DNA from 2 places in the Methylibium sp. T29 genome. Region 2 is predicted to be linked to the other one. Evidence: riboswitches for the same ligand, from Rfam matches in the RefSeq annotation. Region 2 holds a riboswitch; the other holds the start of a gene.
What was found. A riboswitch is a leader RNA that binds a small molecule or an ion and turns the genes downstream of it on or off. The one in region 2 is predicted to bind thiamine pyrophosphate.
Positions count from the first base shown of each region.

Region 1: linked by a shared signal. The riboswitch ahead of thiC (phosphomethylpyrimidine synthase ThiC) and the one ahead of x551_RS12740 (TonB-dependent siderophore receptor) in region 2 are both predicted to bind thiamine pyrophosphate.

Region 1 is NZ_AZND01000024.1:891-8,898, forward strand. It holds partial or broken gene thiC (phosphomethylpyrimidine synthase ThiC) at 1-1,639, opposite strand, end outside; TPP riboswitch at 1,713-1,816, opposite strand; gene x551_RS05580 (sigma-54-dependent Fis family transcriptional regulator) at 2,228-4,228, shown strand; gene phaR (polyhydroxyalkanoate synthesis repressor PhaR) at 4,341-4,928, shown strand; gene rimO (30S ribosomal protein S12 methylthiotransferase RimO) at 4,992-6,407, shown strand; gene x551_RS05595 (cystathionine beta-lyase) at 6,415-7,614, shown strand; gene smpB (SsrA-binding protein SmpB) at 7,624-8,008, opposite strand, start outside.
Region 2 is NZ_AZND01000100.1:1,464-12,498, reverse strand. It holds partial or broken gene x551_RS26480 (hypothetical protein) at 1-156, shown strand, start outside; gene x551_RS25245 (hypothetical protein) at 652-1,260, opposite strand; tRNA gene x551_RS12745 (tRNA-Asn) at 1,374-1,449, opposite strand; gene x551_RS12740 (TonB-dependent siderophore receptor) at 1,486-3,588, opposite strand; TPP riboswitch at 3,687-3,799, opposite strand; gene x551_RS12735 (NAD(P)/FAD-dependent oxidoreductase) at 3,918-5,018, opposite strand; gene fdxA (ferredoxin FdxA) at 5,042-5,365, opposite strand; gene cobA (uroporphyrinogen-III C-methyltransferase) at 5,418-6,206, opposite strand; gene x551_RS12720 (GTP-binding protein) at 6,220-7,503, opposite strand; gene cysD (sulfate adenylyltransferase subunit CysD) at 7,509-8,468, opposite strand; gene x551_RS12710 (phosphoadenylyl-sulfate reductase) at 8,465-9,214, opposite strand; gene x551_RS23515 (DUF934 domain-containing protein) at 9,211-9,642, opposite strand; partial or broken gene x551_RS12700 (nitrite/sulfite reductase) at 9,755-11,035, opposite strand, start outside.

The DNA.
Region 1 (8,008 bases), on a different contig from region 2:
CCAGCGAAAGGTTGAACTGGTCCATCCAGCGGAACTCGAAGCGCGCCTTGGACAGCGCGTCGTCGCGGGCACGGGCGCCGGGGTGACCCTTGGCGACGTCGGCCGCGTGCGCGGCGATCTTGTAGGCGACGATGCCCTGCTTCACGTCCTCGCGGTCGGGCAGACCCAGGTGTTCCTTGGGCGTCACGTAGCACAGCATCGCGGTGCCGAACCAGCCGATCATGGCCGCGCCGATGGCGCTGGCGATGTGGTCGTAGCCGGGCGCGATGTCGATCGTCAGCGGCCCCAGCGTGTAGAACGGCGCCTCGTGGCAGTGCTCGAGCTGCTCGTCCATGTTGGCCTGGATCATGTGCATCGGCACGTGGCCCGGGCCTTCGATCATGGTCTGGACGTCGTGCTTCCAGGCCACCCGGGTCAGCTCGCCCAGCGTGCGCAGTTCGGCGAACTGGGCCTCGTCGTTGGCGTCGGCGGCCGAGCCGGGGCGCAGGCCGTCGCCGAGCGAGAAGCTCACGTCGTAGGCCTTCATGATGTCGCAGATGTCCTCGAAGTGCTCGTAGATGAAGCTCTCGCGGTGGTGCGAGATGCACCACTTGGCCATGATCGAGCCGCCACGCGAGACGATGCCGGTGCGGCGGTCCGCGGTGAGGTGGATGAAGGGCAGGCGCACGCCGGCGTGGATGGTGAAGTAGTCGACGCCTTGCTCGGCCTGCTCGATCAGTGTGTCGCGGAAGATGGCCCAGGTGAGGTCCTCGGCCACGCCGCCCACCTTCTCGAGCGCTTGGTAGATCGGCACGGTGCCGATCGGCACCGGCGAGTTGCGCAGGATCCAGTCGCGCGTGGTGTGGATGTTGCGCCCGGTGGAGAGGTCCATCACGTTGTCGGCGCCCCAGCGGATCGCCCACACCAGCTTCTCCACCTCTTCCTCGATGCTCGACGTGACGGCCGAGTTGCCGATGTTGGCGTTGATCTTCACCAGGAAGTTGCGGCCGATCGCCATCGGCTCCACTTCGGGGTGGTTGATGTTGGCCGGGATGATGGCGCGGCCGCGCGCCACCTCGTCGCGCACGAACTCGGGCGTCACGATGGCCGGGATCTGCGCACCCATCGGGTTGCCGCGCAGGCGCTGTTCGCGCGGGGCGTCGCCGAGGTACTCCCGCATCCACTCGCGCTTGCCGTTCTCGCGCAGCGCCACGTACTCCATCTCGGGCGTGACGATGCCGCGGCGCGCATAGTGCATCTGCGTGACGTTGGCGCCGGCCCTGGCACGGCGCGGAGGCCGCTGCAGCGCTGCGGCGTCGAGGCGCAACTGTTCGATGCGCTGGGCCTCGCGGTCCTCGTGCTTCGCGCCGTCGTCCAGCGCCTGGTGCAGCCGGCCGGCATAGACCTCGGTGTCGGCACGCTCGTCGAGCCAGGGCGTGCGCACGCTGGGCAGGCCGCGCTTCACGTCGATCGCGACGCCGGGCTCGGTGTACGGACCCGAGGTGTCGTACAGCGAGACGGTCTCGCCGTTGGTCAGCGTCACTTCGCGCATCGGTACGCGCAGGTCGCTGCGCGAGCCTTGCAGATAGGACTTGCGCGAGGCGGGGAAGGGCTCGCGTGTCAGCGAGAGCAGGGTGGCGAGCTTGTCGGGGGCGTTCATCGTGGGCTCCTTCGTGAGAGTGATTGCTCCGAAGGTCGCCCCATGAAGACGCCCACCCGGGAAGGGGTGACGCCGCTGGAGTGAGAGCTCTTCTTCCGCCGGTACTAACCGGTTCAAGTTCGCGGGTTCGGATAACCGTCTCAGCACGCAGAACAGCGTGCACCCCGGAGCAGTGGTCATTGTGGAAGGGGGCGGGAACGACTGTCAATGCAGGGCGGCGATGAATTTCAGTCGAATCGTTTTCACGCGCCCGAACGCGATGCGACATCTGTCGCAGGCGAGGGTCTGCGTGCGACAGATGTCGCAGGCCTCGAGCGCGTGGAGATGGCTTGGCGTCAGGTCCGCGCAGGAGAACGAGCGCGACGCGGCCGAGGGCGCCGGTGGGCATGCTGCGTGCTATTGCAGGGGCGGTCGCTGCAGCGCGTGCAGTGGCCGCCGGTGTGTCCGGGACGCGCCTTTCGCGTGGCGCGCCCCATGAATCCCGGGGGTTTCCGCTGTGGCACAGCCCATGGCGATCGGGCGATCATCGAACAACAAGAAGAACTTCAGCCATCGGGAGTAGACGGCAGAAGCCATCGGAGGTGACGAATGATTTCTGAGCGCACGCAGCACATCGACAACGTGGTGTCGGTTGTCACCAACCCCATCGACGAGGCGTCCGAGAAGAGCCGCGTCTACAAGTCCTGGGCCCGCTGCGTCAACGACTACGGGCTCGATCCTTCTCGGCCGACGCCGGCGCGCATCCTGCCGTCGCAGGAGGTGCGCGAGCACCAGCAGCAGATCGAGGAGTTCCTGCGCGTCGCCCGCTCCGGCATGGAAGACATGTACCGCCGCGTGGCCGACCTCGGCTACATGCTGCTGCTGACCGACGCCGCCGGCATCACCGTCGACTACATCGGCAATCCGGCGTGGGACAGCGAGCTGCGCGCCGCCGGCCTCTACCTCGGCGCGGACTGGAACGAGGCTCACGCCGGCACCTGTGGTGTCGGCACCTGCCTGATCGAGCAGACCCCGATCACCTGCCACCAGGCCGAGCACTTCGACGCGACGCACATCGGGCTGACCTGCACCACCGCGCCGCTGTTCGACCCGAACGGCAAGCTGCTGGCCGTGTTCGACGTGTCGGCGCTGCGCTCGCCGCGCGCCAAGGACAGCCAGCACCTCGTGTTCCATCTCACGTCGATGTACGCGCAGATGATCGAGGACGCGAACTTCCTGCGCCACTTCCGCAAGAACTGGATCCTGCGTCTCGGCAAGTCCTGCGGCCTGGTCGACGTGTCCGGTGACACCATGCTGGCCTTCGACGACGACGGCCTGATCGTCGGGGCCAACACCGGCGCGCGCGCCAAGCTGTGGCCGTCGGCGCGCGGCCGTCAGGGCGGGGCGCTGGTCGGTCGCTCGCTGTCGGAGGTGTTCGCCACGCCGATGGAGGCCATCTGGCGCATCGCGCGGGCCGGCACGGGCCTGGACGTGTCGGTCACCTGCTCGGAGCCGCGTGAGCACTACTACGCCACGGTGGTCGCGCCGCGCGAGAAGGGCTCGCTGACCTCGCTGCTGGCGGACCGGCCGGTCACGGTGTCGACCGTGGCCCGCTCGGCCGACAGCTTCCCGGCGCTGGACCGGCTGGCCGGTGGCGACCCGGCGATGGACCGCCTGCTGGTTCAGGCCAAGCGCCTGGTGGACCGCAAGGTCAACATCCTGATCCATGGCGAAACCGGCTCCGGCAAGGAAGTGTTCGCCAAGGCGCTGCACGAATCGAGTTCGCGCGCTCGCATGCCTTTCATCGCGGTCAATTGCGCGTCGATCCCCGAGTCGCTGATCGAGAGCGAGCTGTTCGGCTACACGCCGGGCAGCTTCACCGGCGGCAAGAGCAAGGGCATGAAGGGCCTGATCCTGCAGGCCCACGGCGGCACGCTGTTCCTCGACGAGATCGGCGACATGCCGCTGCATCTGCAGACGCGCTTCCTGCGCGTGCTGTCGGAATCCGAGGTGCTGCCTCTGGGTGCGGAGCGGCCGATCCCGGTCGACTTCACCGTCATCGCCGCGACCCACCGCGACCTGCGCGACCGCGTGGCCGCGGGCACCTTCCGCGAAGACCTCTACTACCGCCTGTGCGGCGCGACGATGTCTCTGCCGGCACTGCGCGAGCGCGCCGACAAGCGCTACCTGATCGAGTCGGTCTTCAACGACGAGGCCAAGGGCCTGACCGAGCACGCCGGCATTTCCGCCGAGGCGATGGAATTGCTGCTGACCTACAGCTGGCCGGGCAACATCCGCGAATTGCGCAACGTGCTGCGATTCGCGCTGGCGATCAGCGGCGACGGGCCGGTGACGGTCGACGACCTGCCGCAGGAGATCGGCATGCAGCGCCTGGGACATGGCCGGCCGCTGCAGTTGCAGGCGAGACTGGGCGACGAAGGTATCGCGATGGCCGCGGGCGTTGACGACATCGACGCGGAGCGACTGCTCAACTCGCTCAAGCGCAACAAGTGGAACATCACGCTGGCCTCGCAGGATCTGAAGGTCTGTCGGGCCACGGTCTATCGGCAGATGAAGCGCTTCAAGATCACGCCGCCGAACCACCAGTAGCGCGCCGGGGGACCGCCCACCGCGCTGCAGTTGCTGCGGCGCGGCGGGAAAACCCTCCGGAGCCGCTGGCGCCCGCCTCCTAGAATGGGAATCCTTCTCAGGAGAGGATCCCATGACGCAAGCGAAAGTCCGGTCCCCGCGCAGCACGACCGCGCCGGCCGACGAAGCCCCGGACGCCGGCAACCTTCGGGTTCTGAAGAAGTACCCGAACCGCCGCTTGTACGACACCCAGACCAGCGGCTACATCACGCTGGCCGACGTGCGGCAGATGGTCCTCGACAACGAGAGCTTCGTCGTGCGCGACGCCAAGACCGGCGAGGACCTGACGCGCAGCATCCTGCTGCAGATCATCCTGGAGGCCGAGACCGGCGGCATGCCGATGTTCACGACGCCGGTGCTGGCACACATCATCCGTCTGTACGGCCACACGATGCAGGGACTGCTGGGCTCCTACCTCGAGAAGAACATCCAGGCCTTCACCGAGATGCAGAGCCGCTTCGCCGAGCAGTCCGGGCTGAGCACCGGCAAGGCCTACAGCCCCGAGCTGTGGGCGCAGTTCATGAACGTGCAGGCGCCGATGATGCAGGGCCTGATGAGCAGCTACCTCGACCAGTCGAAGAACCTGTTCGTGCAGATGCAGGAGCAGATGCACAAGCAGACCGAGAGCCTGTTCTCGGCAACCACCGGCGCGAAGAAGTAGCCGCCACCGGCCGGCCTCGGCCCACGCGAAGGCAGGACGACCCGGATCGGCGAAAATCCGCCGATGACCCAGACTGCTGATGCGGCTTCGACCGCCCTGACCTCGGGCGACGCCGCCTCCCGCAACATCCCCAAGATCGGCTTCGTCTCGCTCGGTTGCCCCAAGGCGCTGACCGATTCGGAGCTCATCCTCACGCAACTGCGTGCCGAGGGTTACGACACCTCGAAGAGCTTCGCTGGTGCCGACCTGGTGATCGTCAACACCTGCGGCTTCATCGACGACGCTGTGAAGGAGAGCCTCGACACCATCGGCGAGGCGCTGGCCGAGAACGGCCGGGTCATCGTCACCGGCTGCCTGGGCGCGAAGGCGGGCGAGGGCGGCGGCAACCTGGTGCGCCAGATGCACCCGAGCGTGCTGGCGGTGACCGGGCCGCACGCGACGCAGGAGGTCATGGACGCCGTGCACGTGCACGTGCCCAAGCCGCACGATCCCTTCGTCGACCTGGTGCCGGCCTACGGCGTGAAGCTCACGCCCAGGCACTACGCCTACCTGAAGATCAGCGAAGGCTGCAACCATCGCTGCAGCTTCTGCATCATCCCCAGCATGCGCGGCGACCTGGTGTCGCGGCCGATCGGCGACGTGCTGAACGAGGCACGTGCGCTGTTCGAGTCGGGCGTGAAGGAACTGTTGGTGATCAGCCAGGACACCTCGGCTTACGGCGTCGACGTGAAGTACCGCACCGGCTTCTGGGACGGCAAGCCGGTGAAGACGCGCATGACCGACCTGGTGGAGCGCCTGGGCGAGCTGGCCGAGCACTTCGGCGCGTGGGTGCGGCTGCACTACGTCTATCCCTATCCGCACGTCGACGAGATCCTGCCGATGATGGCCGCCGGCCGGGTGCTGCCCTACCTGGACGTGCCGTTCCAGCACGCGCATCCCGACGTGCTCAAGCGCATGAAGCGGCCCGCCAACGGCGAGAAGAACCTCGAGCGCCTGCAGCGCTGGCGCGAGGCTTGCCCGCAGATCGTGGTGCGCTCGACCTTCATCGCTGGCTTCCCCGGCGAGACCGAGGCCGAGTTCGCGCACCTGCTCGACTTCATGCGAGAGGCCCGCATCGACCGGGCCGGCTGCTTTGCCTACTCGCCGGTCGAAGGCGCGAGCGCGAACGCGCTGGCCGGCGCCTTGCCCGAGGCCGTGCGCGAGGAACGCCGGGCGCGCTTCATGGCGGTCGCCGAGGCGGTGTCGGCCGAGAAGCTGCGCGAGCGCGTCGGCGCCGAGATGCAGGTGCTGATCGATGCTGCACCGGCGCTCGGCAAGAAGGGCGGCCGAGGCCGCAGTTACGCCGACGCGCCCGAGATCGACGGCGTGGTGCACCTGCTGCCGCCGCAGAAGGCCTCGAAGCAGTTGCGCGTGGGCGAGTTCACGCGCGCCCGCATCGTCGGCACCCAGGGCCACGACCTGGTGGGCCAACCGCTGTGAGTCGCGCATGAGCGGCGGCAGCGACGACGGACGGCGCGGGGACGATCCGCTCACCACCGGCCTGATCCACCACCGCTACGAGCCGCCGGCTGGCTTCGGCGCGGTGCCGCCGGCGGTGCACAAGGCCTCGACGGTGATCTTCCGCAACGTGGCGGCCCTGCGCGCCCGCAACTGGAAGGAGAAGACCGGCTACACCTATGGCCTGCACGGCACGCCAACCACCTTCACGCTCGAGGAACGCATCGCGACGCTCGAGGGCGGGCGCCGGACCCTGCTGGCGCCGAGCGGCCTCGCGGCGATCGTGCTGGTGAACCTGACCCTGCTCAAGTCGGGCGATGAGGTGCTGCTGCCGGCCAACGTCTACGGTCCCGGCAAGGAGCTGGCACGGCAGGAGCTGGCGCGCCTCGGGGTCACGCACCGGTTGTACGACCCGCTGGATGCCGCGGCACTGGCTGCGATGATCGGACCGCAGACGAAGCTTGTCTGGCTCGAGGCGGCGGGATCGGTGACGATGGAGTTCCCCGACCTGGCCGGCCTGGTGGGTGCCTGCCGGGCGCGGGGCGTGACGACCGCGCTCGACAACACCTGGGGCGCCGGCATCGCCTTCTCGCCCTTCGATCAGGGCGTCGACATCTCGGTGCACGCGCTGACCAAGTACCCGTCGGGTGGTGGCGACGTGCTGATGGGCTCGGTGACGACACGCGACGAGGCGCTGCACCAGCGCCTGACGATGACGCACATGCACCTCGGCCTGGGCGTCGGTGCGAACGATGTGGAGTTCGTGCTGCGCTCGCTGCCGACGCTGGCGCTGCGCTATGCCGCGCACGACGCCGCCGCGCGCCGGCTGGCGGCGTGGTGGCAGACGCGGCCCGAGGTGGTGCAGGTGCTGCACCCGGCACTGGCCGGCGCACCCGGCCATGCGCACTGGGCCGCCAGCTGCCGTGCCGCAGCGGGGCTGTTCTCGGTGGTGTTCGATGCGCGCTTCACGCAGCCGCAGGTCGACGCCTTCGTCGATGCGCTGCGGCTGTTCAGGATCGGCTATTCCTGGGGCGGACCGATGAGCCTGGCGGTACCCTACGACCTGACCGTGCTGCGCGGACCGGCCGCGGCGGGGCAGGGCACGCTGGTGCGTTTCTCGGTCGGGCTCGAGGCCGTGGAGGATCTGCAGGCCGACCTCGAACAGGCCCTGGCCATACTGCCGCCCTGAGGTGTGGGCTCAGGTGTCCTTGCGGGGGCTGCTGATCTTGTGCCGCATCAACTGGCCTTTCTCCCGCTCCCAGTCGCGCTTCTTCTCGGTCTCGCGCTTGTCATGCAGGTCCTTGCCCTTGGCGAGGGCGATGTCGGCCTTCACGCGCCCGCCCTTGTAGTGCAGGTTCAGCGGCACCAGCGTGTAGCCCTTCTGCTCGACCTTGCCGACCAGACGACGGATCTCGTCCTTCTTCATCAGCAGCTTCTTGGTCCGGTCGGCCTGCGGGTGGACGTGGGTGGACGCGGTGCGCAGCGGGTTGATCCGGCAGCCGATCAGGAACAGCTCGCCGTCCTTGACGACGACGTAGCCATCGGTCAGCTGCACCTGGCCGGCGCGGATGGCCTTCACTTCC
Region 2 (11,035 bases):
GCCGTGCCGGTGTTCGATCCGAGGTCGGCCACGCCGCGCTTCCACGCGGGCCAACTCGGTCGCGATGAGCCACACGGCATCAGCGCCGAGGCCCTCGCGAAGATCAATGAGGCAGCAGACCGAGCCAACAAGTCAAAGGGCCGGCGGCACCGATAGCTACGTGCGCGGCTGTCCAAGAAGAACAAAACCCCCAGGCCGCGAAGCGAGGGGGTCTTGTTGACCGAACCCGGAGGGGGTGGCACCGATTTCCACCTCTCGTACTTGACGACCTCGCGGCCGACATTGACACGGCACAACCGGGACAGAACTTCCAGCGGCATTTCGCTGACACCTCGATTGTAGAGGCTCGAGCCGCGCCAACTGTCTGAGTGCTCACCGGACTTCACATCGGGCCGCAGATCCGGCGGCAGGGCACCCCGCTAATGGCGAGCGGGACGAGGTGACGCTGCAGGGGCTGGTGACGGGGCGGTAGCGGTCCTCGCTGCCCATTCGTCAAGCTTTAGGTTGCATGACGAATGACAGCAGGGACACAGACTATGTCCGCCTCTTCACTCTTCCCGTCGCCATCGATGTATGCGCGAATCAGAATATCCTTGCCCATTGGAGCGTCCCCGCCCGGCTCAGCAAACGCACGATTCAGCCCATCCTCAGTTAGCCGTACGACCTTCGACAGTGCCCCATCGCATCGGTAAGTGACGCGCTGTGCTTGCCTACAGACAAGGTTATGTGATCGCTTGGACCGATTTCTGTTCGTGGCCGTACTGGCTTGTAGCCACCCTTCGAGTCGTACGTCACCGTCCCGGGAACAAGGACTCCGCACACGTAACGATCACTACCGCTGTCGGCGACAGTGATCCAATTCAACTTCCCCAATGCAGGCAATTTGGATGCGACCACTAGATCCACCGTCCGGTTCAGATGATCGACCACATTGCGCATCAATGTGATTGACTCGATCTGTTCAGTAAAGCTCGGCTCACCAGGTGGTAGGGTGACAACCAATCCGGGAGTCGCCTTAAGCAGTCCATCAAGTCGGTGAAGTTCGTCGACGATTGCCCACGCGTGCATGAATGCCTCGGGGATGACCCAAGGATGCAGTTGCGTCTCTTTGGTGAGTGCGAGTTTCGTCAGCTGACGATAGAGCCGCCCGTAAGCAAGCTCGCAGATCTGCGCAGAGTGACAAAAGCTATCGAGGCAAATCAACAGCTTGCGATTGGAGTTCGGGGGAAGTCGCTTTAGCGGCGAATCGGGACTAAACATCGCGATCTCCATTTTGAGCAAGCGCGTAGTGCGAACAAGCGTCACTTGCCTACTACCCGCCTACTAAAGCAAAAGGGGTTAGCAGGCACTTACCGGCTAACCCCCACACTTCTTGGCTCCCCGACCTGGGCTCGAACCAGGGACCTACGGATTAACAGTCCGGCGCTCTACCGACTGAGCTATCGAGGAATTGAGCCGCAGATTATAGCGGCTTCGCTGTCGCGCTCACAAGTCCGCGCTGAGCGAGACGCGCCAGGTGCGCGGTGCCATGGGGTAGAGGTAGGCGTGTTCGAACTGGTAGGGCGATTCCTGCCAGGCGCGTCGGTCGAGGACGTTGTCGACGCCGATGCGCCACACCAGCGTGCGTGTGTCGATCTTCTGGGCGTAGCGCGCTCCCAGGTCGACGCGTGCCCAGCCGGGGATGCGCGTCGCGCCGTCGTCCGGCAGCAGCGTGCGGTCGCTCTCGGCGACGATGCCGCCCTGCAGGCTCAGCCCGGCCCAGCCGGCCACCGCGTACTGGGTCTGCAGCTTGAACACGCGCTCGGGCACGTTGGGCGGGCGCTGCCCATCGACCGCAGGGTCGGCGCTGTCGGTTCGCTCGGCATGCAGCAGCATGGCGCTGGCGACCCAGGTCCACGCCCCCGTTCGGGCCTCGATGCCGGCTTCCAGGCCGCGATGCCGTGCGCTGCCATCGGATCGAAGCGGACTCGGTACCACGCTGTCGTCGCGCGCGTAGACCGGCCGGTCGATGTCGAAGGCGGTCAGGTTCCAGTCCAGTGCGTCGGTGCGGCCCTTGAGGCCGAACTCCAGTTGCCGGCTCTTCAGCGCGGGAAGCGCTTGCCCGGGGTTGCTGTAGCTGAGCGGCCGGTTCGGCACGACCTGCGATTCGATGCCCTGGCCCCAGCTCACGTAGCTCATCAGCCCGGGCCGCCACTCGTAATTGAACGCGATCCACGGCGTGGTGACGTTCTGGCCGTAGCCGGTGGCTTCGGTGTCCGAGGTGGTGACGGCGTCGCGGTGCAGGCGCGTGTGGCGCAGGCCGAGCCAGGTGCTGAGGGCGGGGGTGAGCTGGATCACGTCGCGCAGGTAGAGCTCGGTGTTGCGCTCCGTGCGATCCGTGTTGTCGCTCAGGATCGCGGGCCCTGGCGGCGTGACGGCGCTGCCGTCGATGCTGCCCACGCCGGCGTAGGTGTAGATCTGCTGCTCGAAACGCGCCTTGAAGCGCGAGAACAGCACCCCGGCGGTCAGCTGGTGAGCCAGGCCCGCGGTGGCGAACCGGCCCTGCAGCGACAGATCGAGCGCGTTGGTGACGCGGCGCTCGTTCTCGCTGCGGAAGTCGTAGAGGTCGAAGCTGCCATCGCTGCAGTAGCGGTCATAGTTGCCCTCGGCGTCGCAGCCGTAGGGGAAGGCCAGGCGGTCGTCCGTGTGGAGCCGCTGCGTGCCGTAGTGCGCCTTGGCGCTCCAGTCGGCGTTCAAGCGCTGCGTCAGGCGCAGGCTGGCGGTCTGTCCTTCCAGTACCACCGGCTGCGACCACGGCTGGTTGTTCAGGTTGATGCGCGGATCGATGCGGTTCGCGCTGGGCACGCGATCGCCGAGCAGGCTGAAGGCCGGCTGGCTGGGCTGCGAGCGGCGGCTGGTCTCGACTTCAGCCTCGATCAGGGTGTCGGGCGTGGGGCGCCAGTCGCCCGCCAGCGCGAACAGGTGGCGCTTGCCCTTCGCGGCACGCAATTCGGGGTCGAGGTGCTCGGCCGCAACGTTGACGCGCACGCCGAAGGCCCGGTCGTTGCCGAAGCGGGTGGCCAGATCCACCGCGCCGAGCACGCTGTTCGCGCCGCGCCAGGCCAGCGTGGCGCTGCGCACGTCGGCATCGGGCCGCTTGACGACCAGGTTCGCCAGGCCGCCCGGCGCGCTGGTGCCGGCCTGGATGCCGCTGGTGCCCTTCAACAGTTCGATGCGCGCCTTGTTGTCCAGGGCGATGGCGGTCTCGGCGTTGATCGGCAGCCCGTCGCGGCGGTAGTTGTAGCGCTGGTCGAGCACATAGCCGCGCACCGTGAGCGAGTCCCAGTAGCCCACGCTGTTGTAGGCGTCGCTGACGCTGGCGTCCTGGCTGGTCAGCGCGCGCAGGTTCTGCGCGCCCGTGTCCTTGAGTTGCTCCTCGCCGATCACGCGCGCCTGCAGCGGGCTGCGCGTCAGCGGGATGTCGCCGAAGCCGGTGAGTTCGGCGCGGTTGCTTTCGCGGGGCGCCGAGATGCTGACCGTGGGCAGGGACGTCGCCGTGTCGTCGGCCGCCTGGGCAGTTGCGGTGCTGGCCAGCGTGGCGAGTGCCACGTGGGTGAGAGTGAACGGTCGAGACGTTGCATCGTGCTTCCAATGCGACGGCAGGGCGGCGGTTCCGCAAGGTGGACGCACCCGCAGGGCGGGGCGAGGCACACCGAAGATCGCTTCCCTGCGCGAGGATTACCTCAATCAGGTTCGAAGGGACTTTCTCAGTCGAGCCCGGGCCTCTTGCGAGAGCGGGTCAACACCCCTAGCTGGTGTCGCGCGGTGCTGCGCGACACGTACGGATTATGACGTGCGGATCACCGGCTGTAGCGCGCACGCCCAAAAAGAAGGAGCCCGCACGCGGCGGGCTCCGTTCACGACGCGACGTGCCGCGCTCAGTCGAACACCGGCGTTTCCACGCCCAGCACCTTGTGGAGCTTCGGGCTGGTGGTGGTGTACTGCAGGTGGATGCGCTTCTCGGGGAAGATGTAGGGCGCGGCGCCGAAAGCGGCGAGCGCGGCCTCATGGAAGCCCGAGAGGATGAGCTTCTTCTTGCCCGGGTAGACGTTGATGTCGCCAACCGCGAAGATGCCCGGGACGTTGGTCTCGAACTTCTCGGTGTCGACCACGACCTGCTTGCGCTCGATGTTCAGGCCCCACTCGGCGATCGGGCCCAGCTTGGGGCTCAGGCCGAAGAACACCAGCAGCATGTCGAGCGGCACCACGCGGGTCACGCCGTCGCCGCCGGTCACCTTCACGCTGCGGAGCTGGCCTTCGGCCGCTTCGAAACCGGTGACCTGGCCGACGATGAACTGCATCTCGTAGGCGTCGCACAGTTCCTTCATCTTCGCGACCGAGGCTGGCGCGGCCTTGAAGCCGTCGCGGCGGTGCACGAGGATCACGCTCTCGGCCTTGTTCGGGCCGTCCTGGACGAAGTTCAGCGTCCAGTCGAGCGCCGAATCACCGCCGCCCACGATCACCAGGTTCTTGCCGGCGAAGGCGCTCGGGTTGCGCACGCGATAGTGCAGCTGACTGCTGTCGAACTGGTCGAGCCCGTCGACTTTCAGCAGCCGCGGCTGGAACGAGCCCACGCCGCCGGCGATGAAGATGGTCTTGGTGATGAAGCGCGTGCCCTTGCTGGTCTCGAGGTCGAAGCGACCGTCGTCGCGCTTGTTCACCAGCGTGACTTCCTGGCCCAGGTGGAAGGTGGCACCGAAGGGCTCGATCTGCTTGAGCAGGTTGTCGGTGAGTTCCTTGCCGGTGCACACCGGCACCGCGGGAATGTCGTAGATCGGCTTGTCCGGATAGAGCTCGATGCACTGACCGCCCGGGTAGGCGAGCGAGTCGATGATGTGGGCCTTGATCTCGAGCAGGCCGAGCTCGAACACCTGGAACAGGCCGACCGGGCCGGCACCGACGATGACCGCGTCGGTCTCGATCGGGCCGTCGTGGCTGTTCGCGGTGGCGGTGATGGCGGGGTTGATTTGCGGGTCCATGAGGAAAGGCAAGGTGGATTCGGTCAGCGGATCAGTTCGCCGAGCTTGTCGGTACGGTCTTTCCAGTCGTCGGCATCGGGCAGGGCGGCTTTGCGCTTCGTGATGCTCGGCCACTTCTTCGACAGCTCGACGTTGATCGCGATGAACTGCTGCTGGTCGCCGGGCACGTCTTCCTCGGGCAGGATCGCATTGACCGGGCACTCGGGGATGCAGACGGCGCAGTCGATGCACTCGTCGGGGTCGATCACCAGGAAATTCGGGCCTTCGCGGAAGCAATCCACCGGGCAGACGTCGACGCAGTCGGTGTATTTGCAGCGGATGCAGGCTTCGGTGACGACGTGGGTCATGGCGGTTCGGGGTGGGTGAGGGACGGCGTCGAACGACGCAAAGCACACAATTTTAAGGGTTCGGGGTTTTCACGGAACGGGTCGCCGGGACGCAGGCGGGGTCTCGCGTCCGCAGGGCCTGCCGCGCGGCGACATGCGGCAGGGCCGCGGCCCCGACACCGACCGTCACCACGGCGGGTCGGCCGCTGTGCAGCACGCTGGCTTCCGCCAGCGTGGCGACCCGATGATCGCTGCTCAACTGGTCGGTACAGCCGGCGCGCGAGACCACGCAGACCGGGGTCTCCGCCGGCCAGCCGGCATCTCGCAGGCGGCGGGCCAGCGCGGCAAGCTGGCGTCCCGCCATGTAGAACACTTCCGTGTCGGCGCTGCGGGTCGCCAGCAACTCGCCGGCACGCGTCATGGCCGTGCTGAGGCTGACGCTGCGGCCGCTGCCGCGGCGCGTCAAGGGGCGTTGCATTGCCGCCGCAGCGGCCATGGCGGCGGTGACGCCGGGCACCACCTCCGCCGTCAGCCCCTCGGCCGCCAGCGCTAGCAGCTCCTCCTCCAGGCGGCCGAACACGCTGGGGTCACCGCCCTTGAGACGCACGACGCGCAGGCCCTGGCCAGCGAACTTGACCAGCAGGGCGTTGATGCGTGTCTGGCCGGTCGCATGGCAGAAGCCGCGCTTGCCGACGTCGACCCAGCGCGCCTGCGGCGCCAGTTCGCGCAGGGCCGGATCGGTGAGCGCGTCGAACAGCACCACTTCGGCCGCAGCCAGGCGGCGCGCGCCGCGCACGGTGATCAGGTCCGCTGCACCCGGGCCGGCCCCGATGAAGACGACGGGCGGGAGGCCGTTGTCCATCACATCGGCCACGTCAGGCCGCCGCGGCGACCAGCAGCGCGCCGCTGGTGCGGTTGCTGGCCGGGTCGACGATGATCAGCGCACCGCCGATGCGATTGGCCGCATAGGCCTCCACCGGCAGCGGCGCCTGCGCCTCGATCTGCACCTGGCCGATCTCGTTGACGGCGAGTTCGTGCGCGTCGGTGTCTTCCAGCGTATGGATGTCGCGCCGGCTGTCGATGGCCGTGATGCGCGCCTGCACCCAGCGATGCCCGTGGCGCAGCCAGTACTTGCGGCCGACCTGCGCCGGCTCGGTGTCGAGCCAGGCCAGCGTGGCGGCGAATTGCTGCGTCGTCTGCAGCGGCGCGGCACTGGCGATCCAGTCGCCGCGCGAGATGTCGAGCTGGCGGTCGAGCACCAGGCCCGCCGACTGACCGGCTTCGCAGGCATCGACCACCGCGCCGGCATGGCGCACCTCGGCCACGACGGCGGTCTGGCCGCTCGGGAACACCTGCACCGTGTCGCCGGCGCGCACGCTGCCGTGGGCGATGCGACCCCACGCCGTGCGCGGCTGATGGCCGGTGCCCTGTTCGCCCTGCTTGGCGACGTATTGCACCGGGATCAGCAGTGCGCCGTCGTGGCGTTCGTCGGTGGCTGGCAGCGTGTGCAGCAGCTCCAGCAACGTGGGGCCGCTGTACCAATGCCAGACGGCCGAACGCACCGTGGCGTTGTCGCCGCGCAGCGCCGAGACCGGCACGATGCCTGCCGGCACGATGCCGGCCTGGCCGGCGAACTGGTTCAGAGCCTCGCTCACTGCGCCGAAGGCCTCCTCGGCGTCGGCGTCGATCGCGTCGAGCTTGTTGATCGCGAACACGATGCTCGGCACGCGCAGCAGCTGCGCGAGCAGCGAGTGGCGGCGCGTCTGCGGGAGCAGCTGCACCGGCTTCGAGCGCCAGTCGAGCTTGGTGATGTCGACCAGCACCACCGCTGCGTCGCTGCCGGCGGCGGCGGTGACCATGTTGCGGGTGTACTGCTCGTGACCCGGCGCGTCGGCAATGATGAACTTGCGCTGGCGCGTGGCGAAGTAGCGGTAGGCCACGTCGATCGTGATGCCCTGTTCGCGTTCGGCCTCGAGCCCGTCGGTCAGCAGCGACAGATCGATCGCGCTGCCGGCGGCGCGCTTCTCCAGCGCGTCGAGCTGGTCGGCCAGGATCGCGCGGCTGTCGTACAGCAGGCGGCCGATCAGCGTGCTCTTGCCGTCGTCGACGGAGCCGGCTGTCAGGAAGCGCAGCGCGTGGTGCTGGAGATCGTCATTCATGGTGTTCAGAAATAGCCTTCCTTCTTGCGCCGCTCCATCGAAGCGTCCGAGGTGCGGTCGTCCATGCGGGTCGCGCCGCGCTCGCTGATGGTGACCGTCAGCGTTTCGGCCACGATCTCGGCGGCGTTCGCGGCCGGGCTCTCGACCGGGCAGGTGCAGGTCATGTCGCCGACGGTGCGGAAGCGCACCAGCGCTTCCTCCACGGTCTCGCCGGCCTCGGGCGGCGTCACGTCGGTCAGCGGAACCAGCAGTCCCTTGCGGCGGATCACCTGACGTTGGTGTGCGAAGTACAGGTTCGGCAGCGGGATGTTCTCGCGGGCGATGTAGAGCCACACGTCGAGTTCGGTCCAGTTGCTGATCGGGAAGGCGCGGAAATGCTCGCCGGGCTTGATGCGCGTGTTGAACAGGCTCCAGAGCTCCGGACGCTGCTCCTTCGGCTGCCATTGGCCGAAGCTGTCGCGGTGGCTGAAGATGCGTTCCTTGGCGCGCGCCTTCTCCTCGTCGCGGCGGGCGCCGCCGATCAGGCAGTCGAAGCGGTGCTCCTCGATCGCCTCGAGCAGCGTCACGGTCTGGTGGCCGTTGCGCGACTCCAGCGGGTGCGACAGCCGGATCGTGCCGCGCTGGATGGAGTCCTCGAGGTGGCCGACGACCAGGCGCTCGCCCATCTCGGCGATGCGGCGGTCGCGGAATTCGATGACTTCGGGGAAGTTGTGCCCGGTGTCGACGTGCAGCAGCGGGAAGGGCAGGCGGCCCTCGAACTCATTGCCCTGCCTGCGCATCTTGAAGGCCTTCTCGGCCAGGCGCAGCACGACGCAGGAGTCCTTGCCGCTCGAGAACAGCAGGGCCGGGCGCTCGAAGGCGCCGGCCACCTCGCGCAGGATGAAGATGGCTTCCTCTTCGAGCGCGTCGAGATGACGATGGTCGATTTCGGGCAACAACTGGTTCATGTCGAGAGACGCATTCATTGGGGAGCTCCGATCGCGGAGACGACGGCCGCTTCCTGGTGGACGTGCAGGCCGCATTCCTTGGCGGTCTCGTCCTCCCACCACCAGCGGCCGGCGCGGAAGGGCTCGCCCACCGCGATCGCACGGGTGCAGGGTGCGCAGCCGATGCTGGGCATGAACTGGTCGTGCAGCGGGTTGTAGGACACTTGGTGGCGTTCGATGTAGTGCCACACGTCGGCCCAGCTCCAGTCGGCCAGCGCGTTGAGCTTCAGCCGGCCGGCGTCGTCGTGGTCGCGGAACGGCACCTCGCCGCGCGCGTCGGACTGCTCGCGGCGCAGGCCGGTGATCCAGGCACCGCGCTCGGCCAGCATGCGCGACAGCGGCTCGAGCTTGCGGATGCCGCAGCAGCCCTTGCGCAAAGCGAGGCTCCGGTACATGGCCTCCTCGCCGTTGGTGCGCACGAACTCGATCACCGCCTCGTTCTTCGGGCGGTAGACCTCGACCGCCAGGCCGTAGTGCTGCTCGATGCGGTCGATCAGCGCGCTGGTCTCGGCGTGCAGCTTGCCGGTCTCGAGCGTGCCGATCGCGATCGGCAGCGCGTGGCGCGCGATCAGGTCGGTGATCACCATGTCTTCCGCGCCGAGGCTGGTGGCCTGCACGATGCGTCCGGCATGCTCAACTGCCGCGTCACGCAGCCGTTCCACGGCTTGCGCGACGCGCGCCTCGAAGCCTTCGGAGGCTCGCGCATACAGCGCGATCGCGCTCATATCGCCGCTCCCTGGCCGACGAACTCCTGCACCGGTTCGGCGACGAGGGCCTCGACGGCGGCCGGCGGCAGCGCGAACAGCGGGTGGTTGTCGCGCGCGTCGCCCTGGTAATGGCCGCGGAAGAAGCCGAGCGCGCGCTCGGCCACCTCGACCGACTGGTCGCCGCGCAGCGCCACGGCATCGAAGCCGGTGCGGGCCAGCAGCGGCATCATGTCCACCAGCACGTCGCCGGTGGCACGCACCTCGCCGGTGAAGCGATAGCGCGAGCGCAGCAGGCGGGCCTGCGTGTAGGCACGGCCGTCCACCCACTTCGGGAACTGCAGCGCCACCAGCGCGAGGCGGGGCAGGTCGCCTTCCAGTGCCTCGACGTCGGCGTCGTTCGGCAGGATCACGCCGAGCGGCAGGTCGGCTGGCCACTGGCTGCGCACGCCGTGCCATTGGGTCAGCGTCAGCAGGCGCTGGGGGCGGGCGTGATGGTGACCATCGGGCCGTCCTCGCCGCCGACGGTGCGCCATGCGTCGCGATGGATGTCGATGAATTTCATGCGGCCACCTTCGCCGTGCTGCGGCGCACCGCGTTGGCGGCGGTCTTGAAGGGCTCGAGGCCGACGCGCCGCACGGTGTCGATGAAGCGCTCGTTCGCGGCGCGCTGGCCGCGGTAGGTCTCGATCACCGCCTCGACGGCGTCGGCCACCTCATCGGCCGCGAACGACGGGCCGATCACCTTGCCCGGCACCGCCGAGGCCAGGCCGCCACTCAAGGCCGAGCCGTCGGAGCCGCCCAGCGTGACCTGGTACCACTCGGCGCCGTCCTTGTCGACGCCGAGGATGCCGATGTGGCCGCTGTGGTGGTGGCCGCAGGAGTTGATGCAGCCGCTGATGTGCAGGTCGATGTCGCCGATGTCGTAGAGCTCGTCGATGTCGGCAAAGCGCTCGGTGATCTGCTCGGCCACCGGGATCGAGCGCGCGTTGGCCAGGCCGCAGAAGTCGCCGCCGGGGCAGGCGATCATGTCGCTCAGCAGCCCGATGTTGGGCGTGGCGTAGGCGGCGTCGCGTGCGGCCTGCCACAGCGCGTACAGGTCTTCCTCGCGCACCCAGGGCAACAACAGGTTCTGGTCGTGCGTGACCCGCGTCTCGCCGTGCGAGTAGCGGTCGGCCAGGTCGGCGGCCAGGTCGAGCTGCGTGTCGGTGGCGTCGCCGGGCGCCTGGCCGGCGCGCTTGACGGACAGCGTGACCGCGCGATAGCCGGCGAGCCGGTGGCCGTGCACGTTGCGCTCCAGCCACTTGCGGTAGGCCACGGGGCATCGGCCGGGGCACCGTCCCCGGCGCTCGCGTGGGCGACGACGCCCTCGGGCAGCACGAAGCAGGCGGACACGCGGTCCAGCTCGGACTGCGGGATCAGTTGCGCGTCGCCATCGACGTCGCGGCTCAGGATGGCCTCGAACTCCTTGCCCACCTGTTCGATGAAGCGCTCGCCCTCGGCTTTGACCAGGATCTTGATGCGCGCCTTGTACATGTTGTCGCGCCGGCCGTAGCGGTTGTAGACGCGCACGATCGCCTCGATGAAGACGAGGATCTGGTGCCAGGGCAGGAACTCGCGGATCACCACGCCGGGGATCGGCGTGCGCCCCATGCCGCCGCCGACCAGCACGCGGAAGCCCACCTCGCCGGCGTCGTTCTTGTGCAGGTGCAGGCCGATGTCGTGCCAGGCGGTGGCGGCGCGATCCTCGGTGGCGCCGGTGACGGCGATCTTGAACTTGCGCGGCAGGAAGGCGAACTCCGGGTGCAGCGTGGTCCACTGCCGCAGGATCTCGCAGTAGGGC